One region of the Thalassotalea fusca genome, then DNA from elsewhere that is predicted to be linked to it. Evidence: predicted binding sites of a transcription regulator. Region 1 holds the regulator's gene; each other region holds the start of a gene.
What was found. Region 1 encodes FNR, which switches genes on or off when oxygen is low (the NO sensors DNR and NnrR bind a similar motif). Its sites were predicted from a motif close to TTGATCTAGATCAA; they were not measured.
Positions count from the first base shown of each region.

Region 1 (6,191 bases):
TCAAGAAAGAGCAAGATAATTATACCGTAGCGATGATAGGCGATGGTGTTAACGACACACCTGTATTTGGTGCCGCCCATGTTTCGATTGCTATGGGCAGTGGTACTGACGTCGCTAAAAGTGGTGCTGATGTTATTTTGCTCAACAATAAATTGAGTGCTATTAATACCTTACGAAACGTAGCAACACGTACAAAAAAAATAATTGTACAAAACTACTTATGGGCATTTGGCTATAATGCCATTGTATTGCCACTTGCTGTTAGCGGTTATATTACACCGTACATGGCAGTAATAGGCATGTCATTAAGTTCAATCTTAGTTGTTACCAACTCATTAAGGTTACTAAAGAAATGAGCATAATTTATATATTAATCCCAATCGCGGTATTGCTCACGGCTATCGGCATCTATTTGTTTTTTTGGGCAGTGAAATCTGACCAATTTGATGACCTTGAAAAGCAAGGTCTTAGTATTCTATTCGAAGACGACGAAAGCAATAAAAAGCCTATTAACAGTGTTGAAAATAACAAGGAAGAAGTCGATAAAAAATGAGCATTGATTGGCTGTCGGCATTTATTATTGGTTTAGTAGGTTCAGGTCACTGCATTGGCATGTGTGGTGGCATTTCAACTATGTTAACCAGCTCAGTTAAAAAAACACCCGATAGCGCACAGTCGTTCACACTAAGCTTCGGCTATCACTTGGGCAGAATCTCGTCTTATAGTTTTATTGGCGCGATTGCTGGATTAACCGGTTCACTGTCGGTTAAACAGCTCGGCTTGCCAATAATCACGCTACAAGTTATTGCTGGTATATTCTTAGTATTGCTAGGGTTTTACATTGGCCAGTGGTACATGGGCCTAACTAAAGTTGAAGCTTTAGGTAAACGTTGGTGGCGTTACTTGTCGCCTATGAGTCAAAAGCTAATCCCCGTTGATTCGTTTAAGAAATCACTTGGCCTAGGCGCTTTATGGGGCTGGTTACCCTGCGGCTTGGTCTATTCTACCTTAACCTGGTCAATTGCCAGTGGCAGTGCATTTAATGGTGCATTGATCATGTGCTTTTTCGGCTTAGGAACAATACCTGCACTTTTAACTGTTTCATTTGGCATCATTAATTTGAAGTCCTTGTTATCTAGCAAAATTTTTCGACAATGTATGGCGACAATACTCATCATTTATGGAATAATGACGCTAAATACTGCCTTGGGTATATTTCATTAAAAAACCCATGGTTTTAAAGCCAAATAAGGGATCTTATGCAAAAGCATCCATGTTCTGGTCAATCACATATTAATTGCCAAAGTTGTAGTATTAGTGAACTTTGTATCCCCTACTCGCTTAATGAAGACGAGTTAAACCGCCTTGACCAAATAATTGATCGGAAAAAACCGATTCATAAAGGTGAACAAATATTTCAAGATGGTGAACAAATGCGGTCATTGTACGCTATTCGTTCCGGCACCTTTAAAACTTATACTGTCGATGAGCACGGTGAAGAGCAGATTACAGGATTTCATCTGGCTGGTGATTTACTAGGTTTCGATGCTATTGCAAACGCGAAACACCCGAGCTTTGCTAAAGCACTTGAAACATCTATGGTGTGTGAAATTCCATTTGATACATTAGACTCATTATCAAATGCCATGCCGCAACTTAAGAAACAGATAATGCGCTTAATGAGCAATGAAATCCGCTCTGATCAGGAAATGCTCACTTTGCTCAATAGAAAGAATGCAGAGCAACGCCTAGCAACATTTCTAGCTACGCTTAGCCGTCGTTATCATGAGCGAGGGTTTTCAGCCTCAGAGTTTCGCTTATCTATGACACGTTCAGATATAGGTAATTATATTGGTCTAACGGTTGAAACCATCAGCCGATTACTTAACCGCTTTCATAAAAATGGCTTGATCAATGTTGATGGCAAGCTCATTACGATTACCGATCACGAAAAACTTGCTGAGTGTGCCGCTATGTAAGCGGTACATTCTCACTCACTATAACCTTTCATTATTAAAACCTTGTTTCTTATTGGCTAATCGTTGATCTAGCGCAAATGATCTTGACATTAATTCTTGCATGATGACTATAATTATACCAAGTTGACTAAATGCTTAGTCAAATTGCCATAATACATATTTAGCTGTCATTAGGAGACGGTCATGGAGAAATATCAGAATATTCTTGTCGTTATTGATCCGACAACTGAAGATCAAAAGGCACTGAAAAGAGCAGTAGAACTCGCAAAATGTACTAATGCGAAAATTACGGCATATCTGTGTATCTATGATTTTTCCTATGAAATGACGACGATGTTATCGGCAGATGAACGTGATGCAATGATGAAGTCTGTTATTAATGATCGCCAACTTTGGTTATCGTCGTTAATAGAAGAGATTGCACATGACGGCCTCAATATAGAAAGCACGGTCGTTTGGCATAATCGCCCTTTTGAACCCATTCTTGAACAAGTCATTTATAATGGCTTCGATATTTTGATCAAAGGTACTCACCAACATGATAAGTTGAAATCGGTCATATTCACGCCTACCGATTGGCATTTATTGCGTAAATGTCCTTGCCCAGTACTACTGGTTAAAGATCACCAATGGCCAAAGAATGGCAATATCGTAGCTGCGGTTAATGTTGGTAGTGATGAAGAAGAACATCAGCAGTTAAATAATAAGATAGTTGAAGAAACACAAAACTTAGCAAAACTAATCGAAGCAAATGGTCATCTAGTCAATTCTTATCCCGGCACGCCTGTCAATATTGCCATAGAAATTCCAGAATTTAACGCGAATGAATACAACGATTCGATGAAAAACCACCATATTTCCGCGATGAAAGAACTTGCTGAGCAATTTGATTTTGATGTTGCCAATACGCATGTAGAAGAAGGCCTTCCTGAAGATGTCATAGAAAACGTCGCCAAGAAGCTTGACGCTGAACTGGTCATTCTCGGCACTGTTGGTCGAACTGGACTATCTGCAGCACTTATCGGCAATACAGCAGAACACGTCATCGATCGGCTTAACTGTGATTTGCTCGCATTAAAACCTGATAATTACATTTCACCAGCGGCGAAAAAATAACGAGTTATTTCCATCCAAGCTACTAAGCACTTTCAGTTTGCCTTAGTAGCTTTTTACTTTTAATACCATTTAGTACGAGAGTTACGTATAATACGCGCCGAAATAAATTCAGGTATTACTATGAGCGCTCAATCAACTCTTACATCCGAACAGTTACCATTAACGCCGACCGAAAAAGTCCAGTTGGCTAAATTAGAGAAAAGGCTCCGTCGTCACGTTGGCAAAGCGATAGCGCAGTACAACATGATAGAAGATGGTGACAAAATCATGGTATGTCTATCGGGTGGTAAAGACAGCTATGCATTACTGTCGATATTGATGATTTTAAAAGAATTAGCGCCCATAAATTTTGATTTAGTAGCCGTCAACCTGGACCAGAAGCAACCTGGATTTCCTGAACATGTGCTACCAGAATACTTAAACAAACTTGGCGTCGACTATAAAATTGTCGAAGAAGACACCTATGCTATTGTAAAAGAGAAAGTACCTGAGGGAAAAACAACCTGTAGTTTATGCTCTCGTCTTCGTCGTGCGATTTTATACAAAGCCGCAAATGAGCTAGGTGCAACCAAAATAGCGTTAGGCCACCATCGTGACGACATGATTGAAACTCTCATGTTAAACATGTTCTATGGCGGAAAAATGAAAGCCATGCCTGCGAAGCTCATGTCTGACAATGGTGAACACATTGTTATTCGTCCATTGGCATTCTGCAAAGAACCAGAATTAGTGCAATACGCAAAACTTAAACAATTTCCTATTATTCCTTGTAACTTGTGTGGTTCACAGCCGAATCTGCAACGACAAAACATAAAGCAATTGCTGCAAACATGGGATCGCGACTTCCCCGGTAGAATCGAATCAATGTTCACTGCAATGCAAAATGTAGTACCTTCACACCTTTGCGACAGTGAGTTATTTGATTTCAAAGCGATCACCAAAGATTCTGCTATTGTTGCTGGTGGGGATTTAGCATTTGATCAAGAATCGTTTAAGGAATCAAAGCCTGCGACACCTGTTACCGCATTTGACTCACTGGATATCGTCGAAATTAAATAGGGTTAATGCAAGTTCATTCCGTGCGTTTGAAACATCAAACGCACGCTCCACCTCTACTCGCTACAATCTCAACAGTTTATAGAATGTAAGTTCTGGTCTTTCAATTCATGCCAATTGGTAGATTTGTATATCAAAATACTTTAGTGTGATAATCATTCTCTCTTACAAAAGCTTAGCTTCGTGCTCAAATAAAACTGACGATTAATATGCTAAATACACTATTCAAACTAGAACAACACAATACCAACGTTAAGCAAGAAGCACTTGCTGGTATTACAACGTTTTTAACCATGGCGTACATTATTTTCGTAAATCCCGCCATTTTAAGCGATGCCGGTATGGAGCACGGTGCTGTATTTGTTGCTACGTGTATTGCCGCAGCAATCGGCTGTTTTGTTATGGGGTTTGTTGCCAATTACCCCATTGCATTGGCCCCAGGCATGGGATTAAACGCATTTTTCACCTATACAGTTGTCTTAGAAATGGGATATAGCTGGCAAGTCGGTCTTGGCGGTGTATTTATTTCAGGTCTAGTATTTATCTTACTCAGCCTGCTTAATATCAGAGAATGGATTATAAATAGTATCCCTCAATCGTTGAGATTTGGCATCGCAGCAGGCATTGGTCTTTTCTTGGCGTTTATCGCCTTAAAAAATGCAGGTATTGTCGTCGACAGCCCTGCTACGCTACTGACGATGGGAGACATTAGCGCCCTACCTGCATTGCTCGCGGCACTTGGGCTATTTATCATCGTTGGCCTAGTACGACGCAACATAAATGGCGCTGTGATGATATCGATCTTAGTCATCACAACCATAGGCTTGATCTTAGGTGACATTGAATACCAAGGAATTATTTCAGCGCCTCCGTCAGTGGAAGCGACCTTTATGCAACTCGACATCATGGGTGCGCTTGAAGTCGGTATGTTGAGTGTTATATTTGCGTTTCTTTTCGTCGATTTATTCGATACGTCGGGCACTTTGATAGCCGTTGCCCAACGCGGCAATCTACTCGATGAAAAAGGCACATTGCCTCGATTAGGAAAAGCGCTATTAGCAGATTCAACCGCAACTGTTGCAGGAAGCATGTTGGGGACGTCGACCACCACAAGCTATGTTGAAAGTACAGCGGGTGTAAGCGCAGGTGGAAGAACTGGGTTAACAGCGGTGGTCGTGGGCATATGCTTCTTATTGTGCTTATTTTTTTCACCGCTTGCAGGGATGGTGCCTGCTTATGCGACAGCAGGACCTCTATTTTATGTGGCGGTATTGATGCTTGCTGGTTTAGTAAATGTAAAATGGGACGATGTGCTTGAAGCAGTGCCTGTTGCTGTAATCTGTATTACCATGCCGCTCACATTCTCAATTGCTCACGGCATTGCGTTTGGCTTTATCAGCTACAGCGCAGTGCGAATTTTCAGCGGTGAATTTAATCAAATCAGTAAGAGCGTATTAGCTCTGTCGATACTGTTTATTATTAAATTTGCGTTTTTCGCTTAGCGCCAACACATAGATAGCTTTAATTAGACAGATATTTTTGATTCTGTCTAATCATAGCTGAAATTTCTAACACGTAATCTGTACCACGCTCTGAATAAGGTAATAAACCCGTTGCCAATACTTGTGGCGACAGAGGTAATTCCTGTTCGCGTAGTTGTGCTCGAATAGAGCGAAATACCATGTACGCATTATTGGTATTGATATTGTGTACATAGCGCTGAACAGCATGTTTCACAGAAGAATATGCAGCAACTTCATGCTTTGCACCTGTATCACGACCATTAGGCACCATGCCACACCCCTTTTTAAAGCACCACATACCAAAGAAATTTAATCCAATTCGGGCAAACCGTGATGTACCCCAAGCAGATTCATTCGCAGCCTGCACCAAAATTAATGCGGAAGGTATAATGTCAACACGTACTAACAGTTCGTCTATTTGCCGCATTTGTGAAAAACGTTTATTCACTTTGTACTTTTTCACCAACTCAGCCAACAGTTGCTCTTGTGGCTGTGATAGCGCTTGGTCAAGCGACGC
Region 1 covers NZ_JBQRUN010000018.1:49,640-55,830, reverse strand. Annotated here, with positions in the region: gene ACSLUK_RS17075 (heavy metal translocating P-type ATPase) at 1-356, shown strand, start outside; gene ccoS (cbb3-type cytochrome oxidase assembly protein CcoS) at 353-553, shown strand; gene ACSLUK_RS17065 (sulfite exporter TauE/SafE family protein) at 550-1,224, shown strand; gene ACSLUK_RS17060 (fumarate/nitrate reduction transcriptional regulator Fnr) at 1,260-1,979, shown strand; gene uspE (universal stress protein UspE) at 2,163-3,095, shown strand; gene ttcA (tRNA 2-thiocytidine(32) synthetase TtcA) at 3,216-4,154, shown strand; gene ACSLUK_RS17045 (NCS2 family permease) at 4,361-5,653, shown strand; gene ACSLUK_RS17040 (glucosaminidase domain-containing protein) at 5,673-6,191, opposite strand, start outside.

Region 2 (6,191 bases), on a different contig from region 1:
ACTTTATCACGGTATTTCTGCCGCCGAGCGCAAAGTGCGCGTTGAACGCGTTATGGATAGGGTGGGAATTGCTCATCGCGCTAAACATATGCCAAGCCAATTGTCAGGTGGTCAGCAGCAACGTGTGGCGGTGGCGCGAGCAGTGGTTGGTGATCAGGCGATGATTCTGGCGGATGAGCCGACAGGTAACTTAGATAGTGCGCACGGTCAGGAAGTCATGGAGATACTACAAGGACTAAACCAAGACGGCACAACTATCGTGATGGTGACTCATAGCCCTGAACATGCTGATTATGCAAGCAGAACAGTTCGGTTGTTTGATGGGCATGTGGTTACCCAAAACGTACGTGCCGCTTAACTTGCGACATAGCTAAAGAAGATGGTGTTTCCGTTAATGAGAGGGGTTTTCCAATGTTTCGCAATTATTTAATCACTGCGTGGCGCAACGTCGTAAAAAATGGCGTGTTTTCAATTATTAATATTTTTGGATTAACTGTTGGCTTGATGAGCTGCATTTTGATCTTGTTATTTGTTCGACAAGAAACTGGCTATGATACCTGGATAAAAGATAGCGACCGTTTAGTGCGACTGCATACCGCTTATACCACGCCTAACCGTGAACCGTTTTTAACCGTGCGCTCAGCTGGGCGTATGATGGAAGCGATAAGAGATTATGCGCAAAATGAAGTGGAATCGGGTGTTCGATTAATTCAATTCGGTATCACAGTTCGTCAAGATGCCAATGTTTTTCCTGAACAGATTTCGATGGTAGACGGGAGTTTTTTTGATGTTTTTCCATTGTCATTCAAGCATGGTTCCATTGCATCATCATTTAATAAACCGATGGATATGGTCATTACTGAATCTATGGCGTTTAAATATTTTGGGCGAACAGACGCGATTGGTGAAACATTAACGGTATGCTGTGTTTCGGGAAACACCGCAACATTGACAGTAACTGGGGTAATCGAAGATTTACCCGATGCGACCCATCTCAACACTGAGCTACTAGTTTACTTACAACCAGCATTGTTTCCCGAAAACGACAACGTGTTGAACACTTGGAATAGCGTCAATGTTTACACCTATTTTAAGATGAGGCCAGATGTTGCAGTTGAACAACTTCAACAGCGAATTAGCTATTGGGCAAACAATGAAAGCCCGTTTGTGCAGATGCTTGCAGATAATGGCGGAAGCGCTTTTGATGGCATGAAAGTCACTGACGTCGTTAACCATCGTATTATGTCTGTGCCTGATCTTCACTTACATGCGAAAGAACATGCCGGTAACTTAGGTGATATGACGCCAATGGGCGATCAGCGAATGATCAATACGTTTATTGTCGTTGCCTGTCTTGTCTTGGTGATTGCCTGCATTAACTTCATGAACCTTTCGACCGCAAAGGCCAGTAAACGTGCTAGAGAAGTAGTGATGCGCAAGGTATTAGGTGCGAGTCGTACGCAAGTGGCCATTCAATTCTTAGGCGAAGCAATCGCGCTAGTATTAATTGCTTTGTTATTCGCATTGGTTGCGGTGGAATTGGTTCTGCCATATTACAGTGAAGTGCTAGGGACAAACCTTACGTTAAATCTGTTTTCGGAACCTACGTTACTGTTCTCTTTAATTGCAATGGCGATGGTTGTTGGTATTGGCGCAGGCATATATCCCGCTTTGTATTTATCGCGTTTTCTGCCAAGTGATATTCTTAAGGCGAGTAAAGGTTCTGAATCGGCGTCATCTGCCAAATTACGTACGCTATTGGTTATCGTGCAATTTGCCACATCTATCGTATTGGTTATTTCAACACTTGTTGTCTACGGGCAAACCGTATTTTCAAACAACATAGATGTTGGTTACCAGAGTGATAATAAACTTGTGTTAAATGTACGACCAGCGAGAGAAAATTTAGCAAGCTTAAAGCAAGAGCTTATGCGAATTCCTGAGGTAACGAACGTTGTATTTTCATCAGAAGCTCCTACACAAGATAATGAAAATAATAATTTCTTTCAGCTAATTGGCGCTGATGAAAATGGTACGGTTGGTCAAGAGGAGCTGCTTAACTATCACCACATGGATTACGGTTTCTTTGAAGCCTACCAAATTAAACCGCTTGCAGGACGATTATTCAGTGAAGCGTTTGGTACAGACGAAATTAGAGACGTTGCCGAAGGCGAAACTGGCAGTGCAAGCGTCATTTTGAATGCATCTGCCGCAAAGAAGTTTGGCTTTAGCGACCCTCAACAAGCGATAGGCAAGACTTTGGCGGCTAATGTAAATGGTATGCAACATCTAACAATAGTTGGTGTGATCCCTGATATCTATTTTCGCTCTGTTAAATTTGGTGTCAGACCGAGTACGTATATGCTTAATCCGCAACGATACAATGTTGCAAGTATTTCGTTTAATACGTCTAATGTTGCCAATTTAATGTCACAGGTTGAATCTGTGTGGAAACAACAAGTGCCAATGGAACCGCTGAATTTACAGTTTTTAAGTGAGATGATGGCGGCGCAATACGAAGAAGAAGTGACTACGGCGAAACTATTCTTAGTATTTTCAGTATTGGCGATTGTCGTCGCGAGCTTAGGATTGTATGGATTATCGGCTTTCACTGTCGAACGTCGCACTAAAGAAATTGGCATTCGCAAGGTGATGGGCGCTGAGGTTAAAGACGTGGTTAGGCTCTTGGTGTGGCAGTTCTCTAAGCCTGTAGCAATGGCTAATGTTATCGCATGGCCAATTGCGACCTACGCGATGCTTAGTTGGCTTGAGCGTTTTCCTTACCGTATCGAAAACTATTGGCTCATTCCAATCTTTGCCATCGTTGGTCTATTCTCATTGCTAGTTGCGTGGCTAACGGTTGGTGGTAATGCAACAGTTGTTGCGAGAAAAAATCCGGTAGTATCACTTCGCTACGAATAATTCATATTCGAAGAATTTACCACTTGGCGATGTTAGTATCGCTAAGTGGTAGAAAACAAAACCTTTTTTCACCTCTTACTTCATCTATTGACTTAATGACTCAGTAGTTTGATTTCGATCAATATTGCCTTCAGCTTTTTGCGGATAATGAACATAAGCAAAATGGTTAGGGGGACAGTAATGAGCACAAATGCAAGTGAGCAAGAAAAAAAACGTGAGCGAAATACTTTTGTATTTCTTACCGTTTTTCTCGCTCCAATCTTATCGGTCATGATTGTCGGGAGCTACGGCTTCATGGTGTGGATTAGTCAAATCATATTTGGCCCACCAACATCGTAGCGCAGAGACAACTATGACAGCGTCAGTAGAAGATCTCGGCAGACGACAGTTTCTTCGTGGAAGACGTACACAGCGAAGTAAATCGCTACGTTTGCCTTGGATCAAAAGTGAAACAATATTTTTAGATCAGTGCAGCCAATGCAAAGATTGCCTTGATGCGTGTGAAACTAAGATTATCAAGCTAGACGATTCGGGCTTTCCAACCATTGATTTTAAAGAAGATGAGTGTACGTTTTGCGGCAAGTGCGAGGAAGTCTGTCGACAACCACTTTTTATTGACTCAGAGCCGCGCCTAGCAAAAAGCATTCGCCCTTGGCCTGCGTTGTTCAATATCAATGATAAGTGTTTTGCCAAGAATCAGGTCTTTTGCCAAAGCTGTCAGGACGTCTGCGAGGTGCAAGCTATCAAATTTAAATATGTTGATAGTGCTATTGCCGAGCCAAATTTAGACCTTTCTGCCTGCAATCAATGCGGTGCATGCGTATCTGTATGTCCTCAACAAGCGATTGCCGCGACCAAAATAGATATTTGAGTAAACTCATGAATGCACTTAATTCCAACCCAAAAATTCAAGAAGCTAGCACCGGTGAATACCATGTTGCCAGCTTTGTAGCTCATGTTGTTCCGGATATGACCGATGAAATGATAGCAGATATTAATGGTATCAAAGGCGCAGAGATTCATGCTGTGTCGGATCAAGGGAAAGTTGTTTTTACGATAGAAGCAGCTAGCCAATCGCAAATCGGTAAATACATCGATCAACTCAAACACCATATCGGCCTATTAAGCCTATCGCCGATATACCACCAATTTCTAATCGAATAATGACAGGTGAGCTTATGACTATTAATCGCCGAGCGTTTATAAAAGCCAATGCGGTAGCTGCCGCAGCAACAGTAGCCGGTGTTTCCATCCCAGCATCAGCATCAAATTTAATCACGAGCAGTGATCTTACAAAACTGAAATGGGACAAAGCACCGTGTCGTTTTTGTGGTACGGGTTGTAGTGTAAACGTAGGGGTAATGGACGGAAAAGTTGTCGCAACACATGGTGATATCAAATCACCTGTTAACCGAGGGCTCAACTGCATAAAAGGTTACTTCTTATCGAAAATCATGTACGGCAAAGACCGCCTGACTACGCCGCTACTGAGAATGAAGAATGGCAAGTTTGACAAGAATGGTGAATTCACGCCAATTTCTTGGGATGCCGCGTTTGATATCATGGCCGAAAAAACCAAAGCTACGTTAAAAGAAAAAGGGCCAGAAGGCATTGGTATGTTTGGTTCTGGGCAATGGACCGTATTTGAAGGATATGCAGCTTCAAAACTGATGAAAGCGGGTTTTCGAACCAATAACATTGATCCAAATGCGCGTCATTGTATGGCATCAGCTGTAGGTGGTTTTATGCGTACCTTCGGTATTGATGAGCCGATGGGGTGCTACGACGATATTGAAGAAACCGATGCGATGGTGCTTTGGGGCTCGAACATGGCAGAGATGCATCCAATTCTTTGGACACGTATTACTGACCGTCGACTTAGCGCGCCGCACGTAAAAGTTGCAGTATTGTCGACGTTTACTCACAGAAGCTGCGACTTGGCTGATAATGCGATGATTTTTACGCCACAAACCGATTTGGCGATATTAAACTTCATTGCCAACTACATCATACAAACCGATCGGGTGAATAAGGATTTCGTTAACAAGCACACGAATTTCAGACTCGGTGTTACTGATATTGGTTATGGCTTAAGGCCTGAGCACCCGCTTGAGCAAAAAGCGAAAAATAACGACAAACGAGCGGGTGGTTCAACACCAATTGATTTCGACGAATACGCCAAATTCGTGAGCACTTATACCGCTGAATATGTGTCAGAGCTGTCAGGTGTGCCAGTTGCTAATTTGAACGCGCTTGCTGAACTCTATGCAGATCCAAAAATCAAAGTCTGTTCATTCTGGACTATGGGCTTTAACCAGCATACGCGCGGCGTTTGGGCAAATAACCTTGTTTACAATATTCACTTGCTAACGGGGAAAATTTCAACACCGGGGAACAGCCCATTCTCACTTACTGGTCAGCCATCAGCTTGTGGTACGGCACGGGAAGTAGGAACCTTCTCTCATCGCTTACCAGCCGACATGGTTGTAAACAATGAAAAACATCGTCAATTGTCTGAAAAACTATGGAAAGTACCTTATGGCACTATCCCGCCAAAACCGGGATATCACGCGGTACTGCAAAACCGTAAGTTAAAAGACGGTGAGCTGAATTTCTATTGGGTGCAATGTAACAACAATATGCAAGCGGCAGCCAATATGAATGAAGAAGGCTACCCAGGGTATCGCAACCCGAAAAACTTTATTGTAGTTTCAGACCCGTACCCAACAGTAACAGCCCAAGCTGCAGATTTGATCCTTCCTACGGCGATGTGGGTAGAAAAAGAAGGGGTGTACGGCAACGCTGAACGACGCACACAAACTTGGTATCAAATGGTAGAAGCGCCAGAAGGTGCTAAATCAGACCTTTGGCAGCTTGTGGAATTCTCTAAACGTTTCAAAATTGAAGAAGTTTGGCCTAAAGAGCTACTTGATAAAAACCCAAGTTATAAAGGCAAAACCATGTATGAGGTGCTATTCAAGAACGGTCAAGTAGATCGCTTTTCATTGAACCAAATACCTGCAGTTAGACTAAACGATGAAGCAAGACACTTTGGTTTCTACATTCAAAAAGGACTTTTTGAAGAGTACGCGAGCTTTGGTCGCGGTAAAGCACATGATTTAGCTGACTATGACCGTTACCACCAAGAGCGCGGTTTAAGATGGCCAGTTGTTGATGGTAAAGAAACACTGTGGCGCTTTAAAGAAGGCTCTGATCCATATGTAGCACCGGGTACTGATTTTCAGTTCTACGGTAAGAAAGACGGTAGA
Region 2 covers NZ_JBQRUN010000005.1:101,477-107,667, reverse strand. Annotated here, with positions in the region: gene ACSLUK_RS08200 (ABC transporter ATP-binding protein) at 1-358, shown strand, start outside; gene ACSLUK_RS08195 (ABC transporter permease) at 412-2,922, shown strand; gene napE (periplasmic nitrate reductase, NapE protein) at 3,103-3,261, shown strand; gene napF (ferredoxin-type protein NapF) at 3,275-3,793, shown strand; gene ACSLUK_RS08180 (chaperone NapD) at 3,802-4,086, shown strand; gene napA (nitrate reductase catalytic subunit NapA) at 4,101-6,191, shown strand, end outside.
Region 2: napE (periplasmic nitrate reductase, NapE protein) is a predicted target of FNR. The motif match lies at 3,031-3,044, and genes of this name have one in related genera.

Region 3 (6,191 bases), on a different contig from region 1:
TAATGTTGCACACTTCCTCTAGGCGCGCTAATGAAAAGTTGTGGGTGGCAAATACCCGCTTTATGTTAGCCTCGCTCATCGATAGTTCATTGGCAACGTCCTTGTATGTTACTTTGTGTTGTTTAAGTAGCTGCTTGAGTGTGGTGGTGACTTGCTTAATTTGACTCATCAGTTTTTCCATAAAGTATCAATTATCGATACTTTAAGTGGTTTTATATAATACATCAATCACTTTGGTTTACAGATTGGATACGTCTAACTAAGGTGTTTAGCGAATCAATTGTTAAGGAAAATATTATGAAAACGTTGTCTTATCTATCATGTTTAACTGTGTTGTTAACTTCATTTAATTCGATGGCAGAACCTGCGTCAGAGCATTCGGGCAAAGCAAGTAAACACTCTGCACTAGCGGTATCGCATGGCACTGTTGGCAGTGCGCAGGTGGCAAGTGCTGCGGTTGCAGTTCCGTTAGTGGTAGTAGGGAGTGTCGCGCTGAGTGCTGGGGCGGCAAGTGTGGAAGCAGGAGAAAAACTATCTGTAGTGTCATCGAGTAATGCCAGCAAAGTTACGCACACACAGCCTGTTGAACTGGAAGTAACAGAAATAACTATTACGGTAGATCGTTCACCAGCAGAAGCGATGAAAGATAATCAGTAGGTTGTCTACGTTATTCGACTTGAGCAGAGCAAAATAGAGAGGGATGAGAATATGAAAAAGCAATTAATGACATTTTTACTGATTGTTATTGCATGTACTGCCAATGCAGGTAGCAATCAGGTAGCCGAGGCTAGGTTTAAAGCAGAACAAATCGCAAAATTTGCTAAAGATGTTGAGAAATATGCTGCAAGCAAAGGCGCCAGAGCTTTTATCATATCAAGGGTTGGGCAGCCGAAATCTAAGCTACCGAAAGGGATTGATTTTACCCACACTGCCATTGCCGTATATTCGGAAATAACACTCAATGATGGTAAAAAAGTAAAAGGTTATGCAATTCATAATCTCTATCAAAATGAGAAAAACAGTGGAAAAAGTTCTCTCGTCACAGATTACCCGGTCGACTTTTTCTGGGGAGCGCACGAACTCAAAGCGGGGATTATTATTCCTACGCCAGCGCAGCAACAAAAGATTATTGAAGTGATAGCCAGTGGTAAGAACAAATTGCTGCATAACCCTAAGTATTCTTTGGTGGCTAACCCATTTAATAATCGATATCAAAACTGTACAGAACATACGTTAAATGTGATAAATGCCGCCATTTACCAAACCACAGATATGAAACAATTAAAGGCGAATACCGAGGCGTATTTTGAACCTCAACGTGTTCATGTGAGTCGCTTTAAGCTTTCACTTGGCAGTATGTTGGCTGATGGTATTACAACGAAAGATCACAAAGGTAAGGTAAGGACTGCTTCGTTTGGTACTATTGCTAAGTACTTAACCAAATATCAGTTGGCCACACCGGCATATGTTTTTGAAGCCTAAACTTGTAGAAGATTAAATTACCTAAAATTGTAAGAAATAACTGTATCAAGGTGAAAAATATAGCACATTGAATTTATCTAATAGTGATTCTTCCGTTTCTACGTGATTGGGATCAGGAATAACGCAGTCGATAGGGCATACCAACACACATTGTGCCTTGTCGTAGTGCCCAACACATTCGGTACAAAGAGCCGGGTTTATCTCATAAACGCTTTCTCCCATACTTATTGCTTGATTGGGGCACTCTGGTTCACACATATCACAGTTGATGCAATCGGATTCAATTAGTAATGCCATCGACCAGCCTTTACGTGTTAGCGTGCTTTTCTTGAGCGAAAGGGTGTCGTGTTGTTTCTCCATGTTCGAGATATCGCATCAAAATGCCAAACGACAGGTCGAGTTGTGTATCAACCGATATCAATACTTTATGGCCTGAACCTTTGGCGTCGTGAATCACTTCACCCTTTGGTGATTCCATATGTGTGAGGACAAACGACTGGCAGCCTTGTGGTGTCATAATTTCAAGCTCATCGCCAACGAGAAATTTATTCTTTACGTCAATCTCGAGTAAGCCGTTATCTTCGTTACGCGCAATTATTTCACCGACAAATTGCTGGGTATCGCTTTTTGAGTAACCATAATCGTAATTTTGTGTATCGGTATGCCTGTGGCGTTGTAGGAAGCCTTCGGTATATCCTCTGTGAGCCAGATGTTCTAACTCTTGATTAAGTGCAGAGTTGAATTGATTACCCTGTATCGCATCCATTATAGCTTGGTGATAAACGCGTGCAGTACGGGCGCAGTAATAAAATGACTTAGTACGCCCTTCAATTTTCAATGAATGAATCCCCATTTTCACCAGTCGCTCTGCATGCTCTACGGCGCGCAAATCTTTAGAGTTCATGATATAAGTACCGTGTTCATCTTCAAACGCTGGCATATATTCACCTGGCTTGTGGGCTTCTTGTATTAGCACGCTATCGTCAAAACTATTGCCTGCATGTGGATCAAATTGTTGCACTGCAATAATATCGCCTGTTTCAGTCTGCGTTGCCGGGTGTACATTGTAATTCCAACGACAAGCGTTGGTACACGTGCCTTGGTTTGGATCACGTTTATTCATGTAGCCAGACAGTAAACATCGTCCTGAATAGGCCATGCATAGTGCACCATGTACAAATACTTCTAACTCTATATCAGGACAGCGCATGCGAATTTCTTCGATTTCGTCTAAAGACAATTCTCGCGACAAAATAACACGTTCAATGCCTTGATCTTGCCAAAACTTCACTGAAGCCCAGTTAACGGCATTTGCTTGCACTGATAAGTGAAGCGGCATGTCTGGAAAGGCTTCCTTAGTCATCATGATCAAACCTGGATCAGACATAATCATTGCGTCAGGTTTCATGGCAATAACAGGGGTTAAATCTTTAATAAACGTTTTTAATTTGCTGTTGTGAGGAGCTATATTATTGACAACGTAGAATTTTTTACCAATCTGATGTGCCTCGTTGATACCAATCGCTAGATTTTCATGGCTAAACTCATTATTTCTTACGCGAAGGGAATATCTTGGCTGACCGGCGTAGACAGCGTCGGCACCATAAGCAAAAGCGTAGCGCATGTTTTTAAGGCTTCCTGCGGGAGATAAGAGTTCTGGCTTAAACGTCATCAAATTAATCCGGTCAAATTAAAACGGCGTATTTTAATTTTCTCTTTGGCGTCGGTAATTGATTTGAATCAAGTTCTTGTCGTGTTTGAGTACTACTATCGTAAATTTCCCCATTTAGTGAGCGGGAATTCACTACTGTTATGGGCATTTTTGGGGCACGGTATTATGAAGAATGAAGGTGGGCTATTTTTAATGAATTCATGGCAGCGCAGAAGTTCGTCTACTATACTCAGCCAAACTATGTGCATATTGTTTGTTTACTGAGCACCTGCCATCTTTTAGTGATTTGTGATTGGCTCAGCGTGTTCATATGAGGCATGGTTGAATCTAAGAAATAACAAGGACGGTGCTATGATTAAAATTCTCATGATAGACGATGATGAATTTGATTTTCTAACGGTTAAAAAGCTTTTAGAGCGTTGCTCTTTGCAACAATTCTCTGTTGAGCATGTTAACAATTATCAAGATGCATCGTTAATGATTCGCTGTGCAAACCATGATGTCTATTTAGTTGACCAAAACCTTGGTTGCTACAAAGGGTTATCACTTATTAAAGAGTCTGTTGATAGGGGGCATGCAGCGCCATTTATTTTATTAACAGGTGAAACAAGTCAACAAGTCATCGAAATGGCGATAAAACAGGGCGCAGCTGATTACATTCCTAAAGCTGAACTAACACCCGCGTTTTTGGGACGTGTCATTCTTCATTCCCTCGATAGAAAAAAAGCACAAACTGAACTGTTATATATAGCCAACCATGATGAACTAACGGGTTTAGCCAATCGAAATCATTTTCATAGCAGGTTGCTAGAATCAATCGCGCGAGCTAAGCGAAGCTCGCAGAAAGTTGCACTGTACTTCCTCGATTTAGATAGGTTCAAGCTTATTAACGATAGTTTAGGCCACGCCATGGGCGACAAGTTGTTAAAGAAAATCGCACAGCGTCTAACATCTATTATGAGAGAACATGACGTTGTAGCCCGTTTGGGCGGCGATGAATTTATTATCCTATCGGAAAATGTGGAAAGCTTAGTTTGTGTTCAGGCGATCGCCAGTAAAATTCTAGAATCATTCACACCGCCAATCATGTTAGATCAACATGAAATTCATGTAGCGACTAGCATTGGAGTTTCTATCTATCCCGAGTGTGGCAATAATGCTGAAACGTTGGTACGAAAAGCTGACTTAGCCTTATATCGCGCTAAAGAAACATTTCGGGGGTCGTTTCAAATTTATACCGATGATTTAAATGAAGTTGTTTGCCAACGATTAATGTTAGAAAAAGAACTTTATAAAGCGCTTCGTCAAAAGGATTTTTACTTAGTATTTCAACCTAAGGTTGATATTTATACTGAGAGCGTTTTGGGAGTGGAAGTGCTCATTCGCTGGGAACACTCGATTCTTGGTAATATTGCCCCAGACAATTTTATCGATATAGCTGAAGAAACAGGGCTTATCGTGCCCATAGGAGAGTGGGTTATTCGAACGGCTATGCAAGAGTTAAAGCCATTGTTGGCTGATTACCCACAGCTCAATGTTGCAATTAATGTGTCGGCCAGACAATTACAGGACGACACGCTTATCGATGTTATCAAGCAAGTGATTGAAAGTGATATAACGCCTGAAAAACTGGAAATTGAATTAACTGAACAAGCTTTTATTGATAACGCCGACACCAATAATATGATTTTTAATCGTATTAGAGAGCTCGGTGTTAGCTTGGCTATAGATGATTTTGGTACGGGCTATTCATCATTAAGCTATCTTAAGTATTTTCCTGTCAATATACTTAAAATTGATCGGTGTTTTATTCAGAATATTATTTCCGATAGGAAAGATTGTGCTATCACTAAAGCCGTGACCGAATTAGCGCATGATTTGGATATGCAAGTTGTGGCTGAAGGTATAGAAAACCTAATGCAACTTGAGATCCTTCGACAGCTGAAATGCGACATTGGGCAAGGTTATTATTTTAGTAAGCCTGTAAAAATACCCGAGTTAACAACGCTTTTGGCGGAAGATGTAAATCATAGAAAAGCAAATTATTTGTAATAATTTCACGTGGCTACATTGGTAAACTTAAAAGGATGTAAATGTGTCTGAAAAGAACGAATTAGTAACAAATCAGCGTGGAGTAATGTTAAGGAAAGCCAGTTACTCGTTTCCACCGCTCAGATTAATTATTTTACTTTTCATCATTACTTGCTTAATTGTGTTGTTAGTGCAGTCTCATTTTAGTACCTGGCTAGGTAGTATGGAATCACATACCTTGATGGAGGCCGTTGCCACTACTTTGGCACTGGTGATTGGTGTGATGGCGACCATACATTATTTTAGCCATAAAAAACGTCCGTTCCTTTATATTGGTGCAGGTTTCATCGGTGCATTTTTTCTGGACGGCTATCACGCGATTGTGACCAGTGCATGGTTTGATGGCGTATTCCCCTCTGTTCCTGAATCGCTTATCCCTTGGAGTTGGAATGCTTCTCGAACCTTTCTGGCTGTGTACTTGTTTTTAAGTTGTAAATACATACTTAAGAATACCAATATTTCGCTTAAAACTGACAAAGAATTTGAATGGCATGTCGTCAGATATGTTACTACATTAACACTGGCTAGTTTTTTAGTGTTCGCTTTTGTTCCTCTGCCTGCAGCGTATTATCCGGATTTAATCATTGGACGGCCTTCGGAGTTTGTGGCTGCAATTTTCTTCATGCTGGCGCTAAAGGGGTATTTTTCTCATTCTAACTGGCGAACAGATTCGTTCGACTTCTGTGTGCTGATTTCATTATTCCTGGGGGTAGTTGGTCAAATTTGTTTTATGGCGTTTTCTTTCCAGTTATTTGACGCCATGTTTGATATGGCACATGTGTTAAAAATTGTCAGTTATATGTGTGTGCTTATTGGTTTACTCACTAGCATGCAACGGTTATTTGGAGAGGCGATCAAAAATGCAGAGTCGTTAACATTACTAAATCAAAATTTAGAGCAAATTGTTCAACAGCGTACGCAGGAAATTCAACAAGAAAATGAAAAA
Region 3 covers NZ_JBQRUN010000015.1:47,361-53,551, reverse strand. Annotated here, with positions in the region: gene ACSLUK_RS15865 (helix-turn-helix domain-containing protein) at 1-169, opposite strand, end outside; gene ACSLUK_RS15860 (hypothetical protein) at 298-657, shown strand; gene ACSLUK_RS15855 (DUF2145 domain-containing protein) at 709-1,482, shown strand; gene ACSLUK_RS15850 (YfhL family 4Fe-4S dicluster ferredoxin) at 1,528-1,779, opposite strand; gene trhP (prephenate-dependent tRNA uridine(34) hydroxylase TrhP) at 1,790-3,154, opposite strand; gene ACSLUK_RS15840 (EAL domain-containing protein) at 3,506-5,206, shown strand; gene ACSLUK_RS15835 (ATP-binding protein) at 5,409-6,191, shown strand, end outside.
Region 3: trhP (prephenate-dependent tRNA uridine(34) hydroxylase TrhP) is a predicted target of FNR. The motif match lies at 3,213-3,226, and genes of this name have one in related genera.

Region 4 (6,191 bases), on a different contig from region 1:
CCCTATGAAAGAAGCCAGACCCCTTAGAGATGAAGAAATTAGTTTTCTTAAGCAATCGGCAGTAAACTATGTCGAACTAAAAGACGATTACCTAGCAGAATTGTCATCAGAGGGTTAATCGAATGGTTGACGGCACTTCTTCTTGTTCTGTCAACCAATCTTCTATCGCTAATTCCCAATCAAACTTATCACTCGTCGAAATATTAGCTGGCAAGATATTGCTTATTATTTCAATAGTGATATTTTGCCCAGATACTAACCCGGAAAATCGCCATAGCTTTTGGTTGTTGTCGTATGCGAGGTCATCATTAAAAAGAATGGATTGATTCATGATTATTTCGCCAACATGTTTCTAACACAAATGAGTGTAGCCTGTACATCTGGCATACAGCCCGTCCAAATATTAAAGCTTTCTGCTGCTTGCCCTACTAACATACCCAAACCATCGAAAGTTTGACAAGCCCCTTTTTGTTCACAGTATTGCATAAATGCCGTTTTGTCAGAACCATAAACCATGTCATAACATATCGTGTGGTTGGCAATTATACCTTCAGGTAGTTCAACAGCAGTGTCAGTTAGGCTTGCTGAAGTAGCATTAATCACTATATCAAATGGCTGCGTTTCAGAAATATCTAAGCCATCAGCAACCAAACGAGTATCATTGAATTGCGCCACTAGTCCTTGTGCTTTGGCAACGGTTCGATTAATAATCGTAATACTTTCAGGCTGCTGCGCAAGTATAGGCAAGACGACGCCTCTCGCTGCACCGCCTGCTCCAATCAGCAGAATACGTGAATTTTCGAGTTTTACACCTTTACCTAGTAAATCACTAACCAAACCAATGCCATCGGTGTTGTCACCATGAATTTCACCATTAATAAAGCTGAGAGTATTCACTGCACCCGCCGCTCGTGCGCGATCGCTAAGATGAGAGCATAATGCCAATGCTTCTTCTTTGAATGGCACAGTAACATTGCCCCCCTTCCCGCCCGACGCGATAAATTGCCGAACTGTTGACTCAAATGCATCTAATGGAGCAAGACACTTTTCGTACGAAACATTTAAGCCGCAAAGCTGCGCAAAATGATGGTGGATATCAGGAGAACGCGATTGTTGAATAGGATTACCAAAGACACAAAGCTTCATTAGAAAGAATTCAAATAGATAAAATGCTTGAACGCATCTTAAGTTACTTTAACAAAAAAAGCAGCAAGGGTTTTGCTGCTTTTTGTACAAGTGATTATATGGTTTTGCTAAAACTTATAACCAATCATGAGTGAATAAACCATTGGGTCGATTGAAACATCGGCACTACCGTTTACTAAATTACCTACCTTAAATGTAGCCTCAGTATCAATATCAATATATCTAACCGAAGCATTAACGTGCCAATTGTTGTCGAGGTAATAATCTGCACCTACTTGTAACGCTAACCCAAAAGAGCTGTCTAGTGACAATTCATTGAAACCTAAGCTCTTAGGAGCGGCATCAAATTCTTCTTCAAAAAACACAGTATAGTTAATACCTGCCCCGATGTATGGTTTTAAATTACTATTGCTATCAAAATAATAGATTGCGCTTACCGTTGGTGGTAAATGCGTTACTTCGGCAAGTTTTGCGCCATCAACGCCTAATGCGGCATTTTTATCATGTACGGTAATATCGTGTGTAAAAGGCGTGGCAGCAAGAAGCTCTACCGCCCAATTTCGGTCGAAAAAGTAAAGACCATTTAAACCTAGTTGTGTGTTGTCATCTACTGATACTTGTAAACCTACAGAGTCATCGCCATTCAAAGCTACATTGGCTCTGTTGCTGTCAGGATTAACAAGTGTGGCTCCACCACGTACTACGATATCCCCAGCTTGGTAATCAACAGCATGAGATGAAACAGAAATTGAAGTTAAGACAGCCAAAGACAGTAGTGTTTTTTTCATGAGGGCTTTCCCTTAAATTATGAACAATGTGAAATTGCTCGCATTCTAAGCCTTCAAAAACAGGACTTTCTTGACCTAGGGCAATAAAGCAGTCATCAGTAATAAAAAATAAAACAATAGGCTTCGATGTTTAAATCATTGTGTACAATTTGTACGCCCACACCAATAGGAAATAGCAAATAGCCACAAATACAGCAGCAGATCCTAAGTCTTTCGCTCTGCCGCTTAGCTCATGATGTTCAGTACCGACACGATCAACAACCGCTTCAACCGCAGAATTAAGCAGTTCAGCGATCATAATGCCAACAATTGCCGAAATCAGCAGAACAAATTCCACAAAACCATTAGCTATCAAAGCAGCAACAGGGGTTAGCAATATAAAGAGAAATACTTCTTGTCGAAATGCTATTTCGTAACGGTATGCTGCCTTTAGGCCAAGCCAACTATGTTTAGCTGCTGGACCTAACCGAGCAATGTGACCATGTACATTTTTTTTCGTCATAACTTGCCTTTATGCACCTTAGCTAGAGAGCCAATCTCTTGGTGTCAGGTACGCATTGAGTTTAGCTTCTTCACTATTTTCTTTAGGTTGGTAATTATACTCCCAACGCGCCAGCGGTGGCATGGACATTAAAATAGATTCGGTGCGACCGCCAGACTGCAATCCAAACAATGTGCCACGGTCGAACACTAAATTGAATTCGACATAGCGCCCTCGGCGATAGAGTTGAAACTGACGATGTTTTTCATTGTACTGGTTGGTTTTTCTCGCCTGAATAATGGGCAAATAGGCATCTATGTACCCTCGACCAACCGCCTTTATATAGTCAAAACAGGTATCAAAGTCCCACTGATTTAAGTCATCAAAAAACAAGCCACCTACTCCGCGTGTTTCCTGACGATGCTTCAAATAAAAGTATTCATCACACCACTTCTTATGCTTAGCATAAACATCATCACCAAACGGCCTACATAAATCGTGCGCTGTTTGGTGCCAATGCTTAATATCATCGTCGTTTGGATAGAATGGCGTTAAGTCAAAGCCCCCACCAAACCACCATACAGGCTCCTCACCCGGCTTTTCCGCAATAAAAAAGCGAACATTTGCATGAGAGGTCGGAATAAACGGGTTGTGTGGGTGTATAACTAAAGAAACGCCACATGCCTTCCATGTACGACCCGCTAACTCTGGTCGATGTGCTGTAGCAGATGGTGGTAGTTTGTCGCCAGAAACCAATGAAAAATTAACGCCTCCTTGCTCTATAACGGCGCCATCAGTCAATACGCGAGTAAGCCCACCGCCGCCTTCAGCACGTTGCCAACTATCTTCAACAAATTTTCCTTTGCCATCTTCTTGCTCTAACGCATCACAAATATCGTTTTGTAGTGACTTTAGAAACTCTATAACTTGATCAATTTTTTCATGGCTCATGAGCGAAATGTTTCTCCTGTTAGCGCGTCGATGATAGTGGATGGCTGTTTAAAACCGAGTGTTTCTCCCTTTACTACAAAGTCAATTTGCGCAGTTAAAGCCGGATCTAGATCTTGCCAAGTTCGCGCAGGCTCCTTCCCCGTTAAGTTTGCACTCGTTGAAACAATGGGTTTATTCACTGCGTTGCACAAAGCGACAACGTCTGGCTGGCTAGTTACCCGAACTGCTATCGTGTCAAACTGTCCCGATAATAAAGGAGAAATATGACGATTTTTTGGCATCACTTGCGTTATGCCATCGGGCCAACGTGACAATACGGCAAATCGTTTATCTTGTGGGATCTGATTGTCGTCTATGTAAGGCAGCAACTGAGAATAATTAGCCGCTAGCAAAATCAACCCTTTTTCAGCAGGTCTTTGCTTTAGGGCTAGTAATTTTTGTACCGCCTCTTCATTATCAGGATCACAACCTAAACCAAAAACAGCTTCTGTCGGATAAGCAATTACTCCACCGCCGTGGAATACGTCTACTGCAGTCTGCATCACGTTTTCACCTTTATAAATAACTGCCGCGATTATACGCGCTTTCACTTATTTCTGTACATCCTTTCACTTATAGCACGATAAAACAGCCGATTTCTGCACAATAAGACGACAGATTTTACTTCACCGCATTCCGAAATGATGTAAAGGCAGTTATAATAAGCGATTAATTCTATGCTCCAAAATTAGGAGCGTTTTTTAATTTATTTGGTAAAAGGCGTTATATCATGACAGTGGGTATTATCATGGGGTCAAAATCTGATTGGCCAACTATGCAACATGCAGCAGATATGTTGAAACTTTTAAATGTTCCATATGAAACAAAAGTTGTTTCTGCGCATCGTACACCACATCTGCTTGCTGAATACGCCGAAAGTGCGAAAGAGCGTGGCATCAAAGTGATCATTGCGGGCGCTGGTGGTGCTGCCCATTTACCAGGAATGACTGCCGCTTATACTAGCCTACCTGTTCTAGGAGTTCCCGTTCAAAGTAAAGCATTAAGTGGACAAGACTCTTTGCTGTCTATCGTTCAAATGCCTAAAGGTATCGCAGTAGGCACCCTAGCAATTGGCACTGCCGGTGCTGCAAACGCAGGATTACTCGCTGCTCAAATCATTGGCACATATGACGCTGATGTTCAAAAGGCCATCGAAGATTTTAGAACTAATCAAACGGAATCGATTCTCAGTAACCCAAACCCTGAAGCATAGGTTATACAAATGAATCTACTAGTCCTTGGTGCTGGACAATTAGCACGTATGATGGCACTTGCTGCTAAGCCACTGAATATCGAAATTCGCGCATATGATGTCGGCTCTAACCAAGTGGTCGACCCATTGCGACCAACGGTAACATTTGGCGCGTTAGCTGACGGCATAGCGTTCGCAGATGCTATAACGGCCGAATTTGAACATATTAGTCATGATGTACTTGCCATATGCGAGCAATCAGGAAAGTTATACCCGTCAAGTCAGGCAATTAAGACTGGTGGCGATCGCCGAATAGAAAAGCAACAGCTTGAAGCCTCTGGCGCAGCAAATGCTAAGCACGCCATCATAGCATCAGAGCAAGATTATCGAGATGCGCTTGATACTCTATCCTTACCGCTGATTTTCAAGAGTGCACTTGAAGGTTACGATGGTAAAGGTCAATGGCGTTTAAAGTCTCAAGCAGACGCTGATGATACATGGCGAGACATTAGTTCATTTCTCTCTGCTGCCGATCCTCAGAAAAAACAAGGTATCATTGCAGAGCAAATGGTGCCATTTGACCGCGAGGTTTCGTTGGTTGGTGTTCGCGATAAATTGGGTAACACCAAAGTTTACCCACTTGCTGAAAACCACCATACCAATGGTGTATTGAGTGTTTCTACTGCATTAGTAAACGAAGACGCATTGCAAGCACAAGCCTCAGATATATTTGATCGCGTAGCTAGCCAATTAGATTATGTTGGCGTATTAGCAATTGAGTTCTTTCAGGTTGGTGAACAATTGCTGGTTAACGAAATTGCGCCTCGCGTACACAATTCTGGTCACTGGACGCAACAAGGTGCGGATACGTGTCAGTTTGAAAACCATGTACGCACTGTTTGCGGGCTACCCATAGGCAGTACTGCATTAGTGCGCCCTACCGCGATGATCAATATATTGGGCGAAGACACGTTACCTAATTCTTTGTTAGCGATTCCTGGCGTTGCCATTCATTGGTACGGCAAAGCAAAGCGAGCTGGCAGAAAGATGGGTCACATCAATGTATCGGCAGCTACATCAGAGCAGTTGCAGCATTCATTAACATTAGTGGCAAAAGCACTACCAGACAATACAACCTTTGCTGATATTAAAGCGTATATAAACAAGAATTAACGGTTAATCTATTCGACAACGATAAAGGGCACCATGAGGTGCCCTTTACGATTGAAAATGTCCGCATTTCTTTTGAGCACATTGTAGTTTCTCGCCAGCCGCCATATTCCGTTTAACTAACAACGGATAGTGGCACTTTTCACATTCCCCTGCCACTGGTTCATGATTGACAATGTATTTGCACTTAGGGTAACGATCACAGCTATAAAAAGTCTTGCCATAACGACTCGTTTTACTCTGTAAGCTACCTTTGCTACAACTTGGACAAGCTACTGTGGCCGCCTGCGCATTCTGCTCATGTTCAATATAATGGCAATCAGGAAAATTGCTGCACCCAATGAACATACCATATCGCCCCTGTTTTACCGCCAGTTCACTGCCGCATTGAGGACATTCACTTCCGGTTAAAATACGGTCTTCT
Region 4 covers NZ_JBQRUN010000021.1:817-7,007, forward strand. Annotated here, with positions in the region: gene ACSLUK_RS17670 (gamma carbonic anhydrase family protein) at 1-118, shown strand, start outside; gene ACSLUK_RS17675 (hypothetical protein) at 107-331, opposite strand; gene aroE (shikimate dehydrogenase) at 334-1,146, opposite strand; gene ACSLUK_RS17685 (OmpW/AlkL family protein) at 1,254-1,934, opposite strand; gene ACSLUK_RS17690 (diacylglycerol kinase) at 2,065-2,436, opposite strand; gene hemF (oxygen-dependent coproporphyrinogen oxidase) at 2,455-3,366, opposite strand; gene tsaC (L-threonylcarbamoyladenylate synthase type 1 TsaC) at 3,363-3,908, opposite strand; gene purE (5-(carboxyamino)imidazole ribonucleotide mutase) at 4,136-4,618, shown strand; gene ACSLUK_RS17710 (5-(carboxyamino)imidazole ribonucleotide synthase) at 4,628-5,770, shown strand; gene ACSLUK_RS17715 (DNA topoisomerase family protein) at 5,816-6,191, opposite strand, start outside.
Region 4: ACSLUK_RS17685 (OmpW/AlkL family protein) is a predicted target of FNR. The motif match lies at 2,005-2,018, and genes of this name have one in related genera.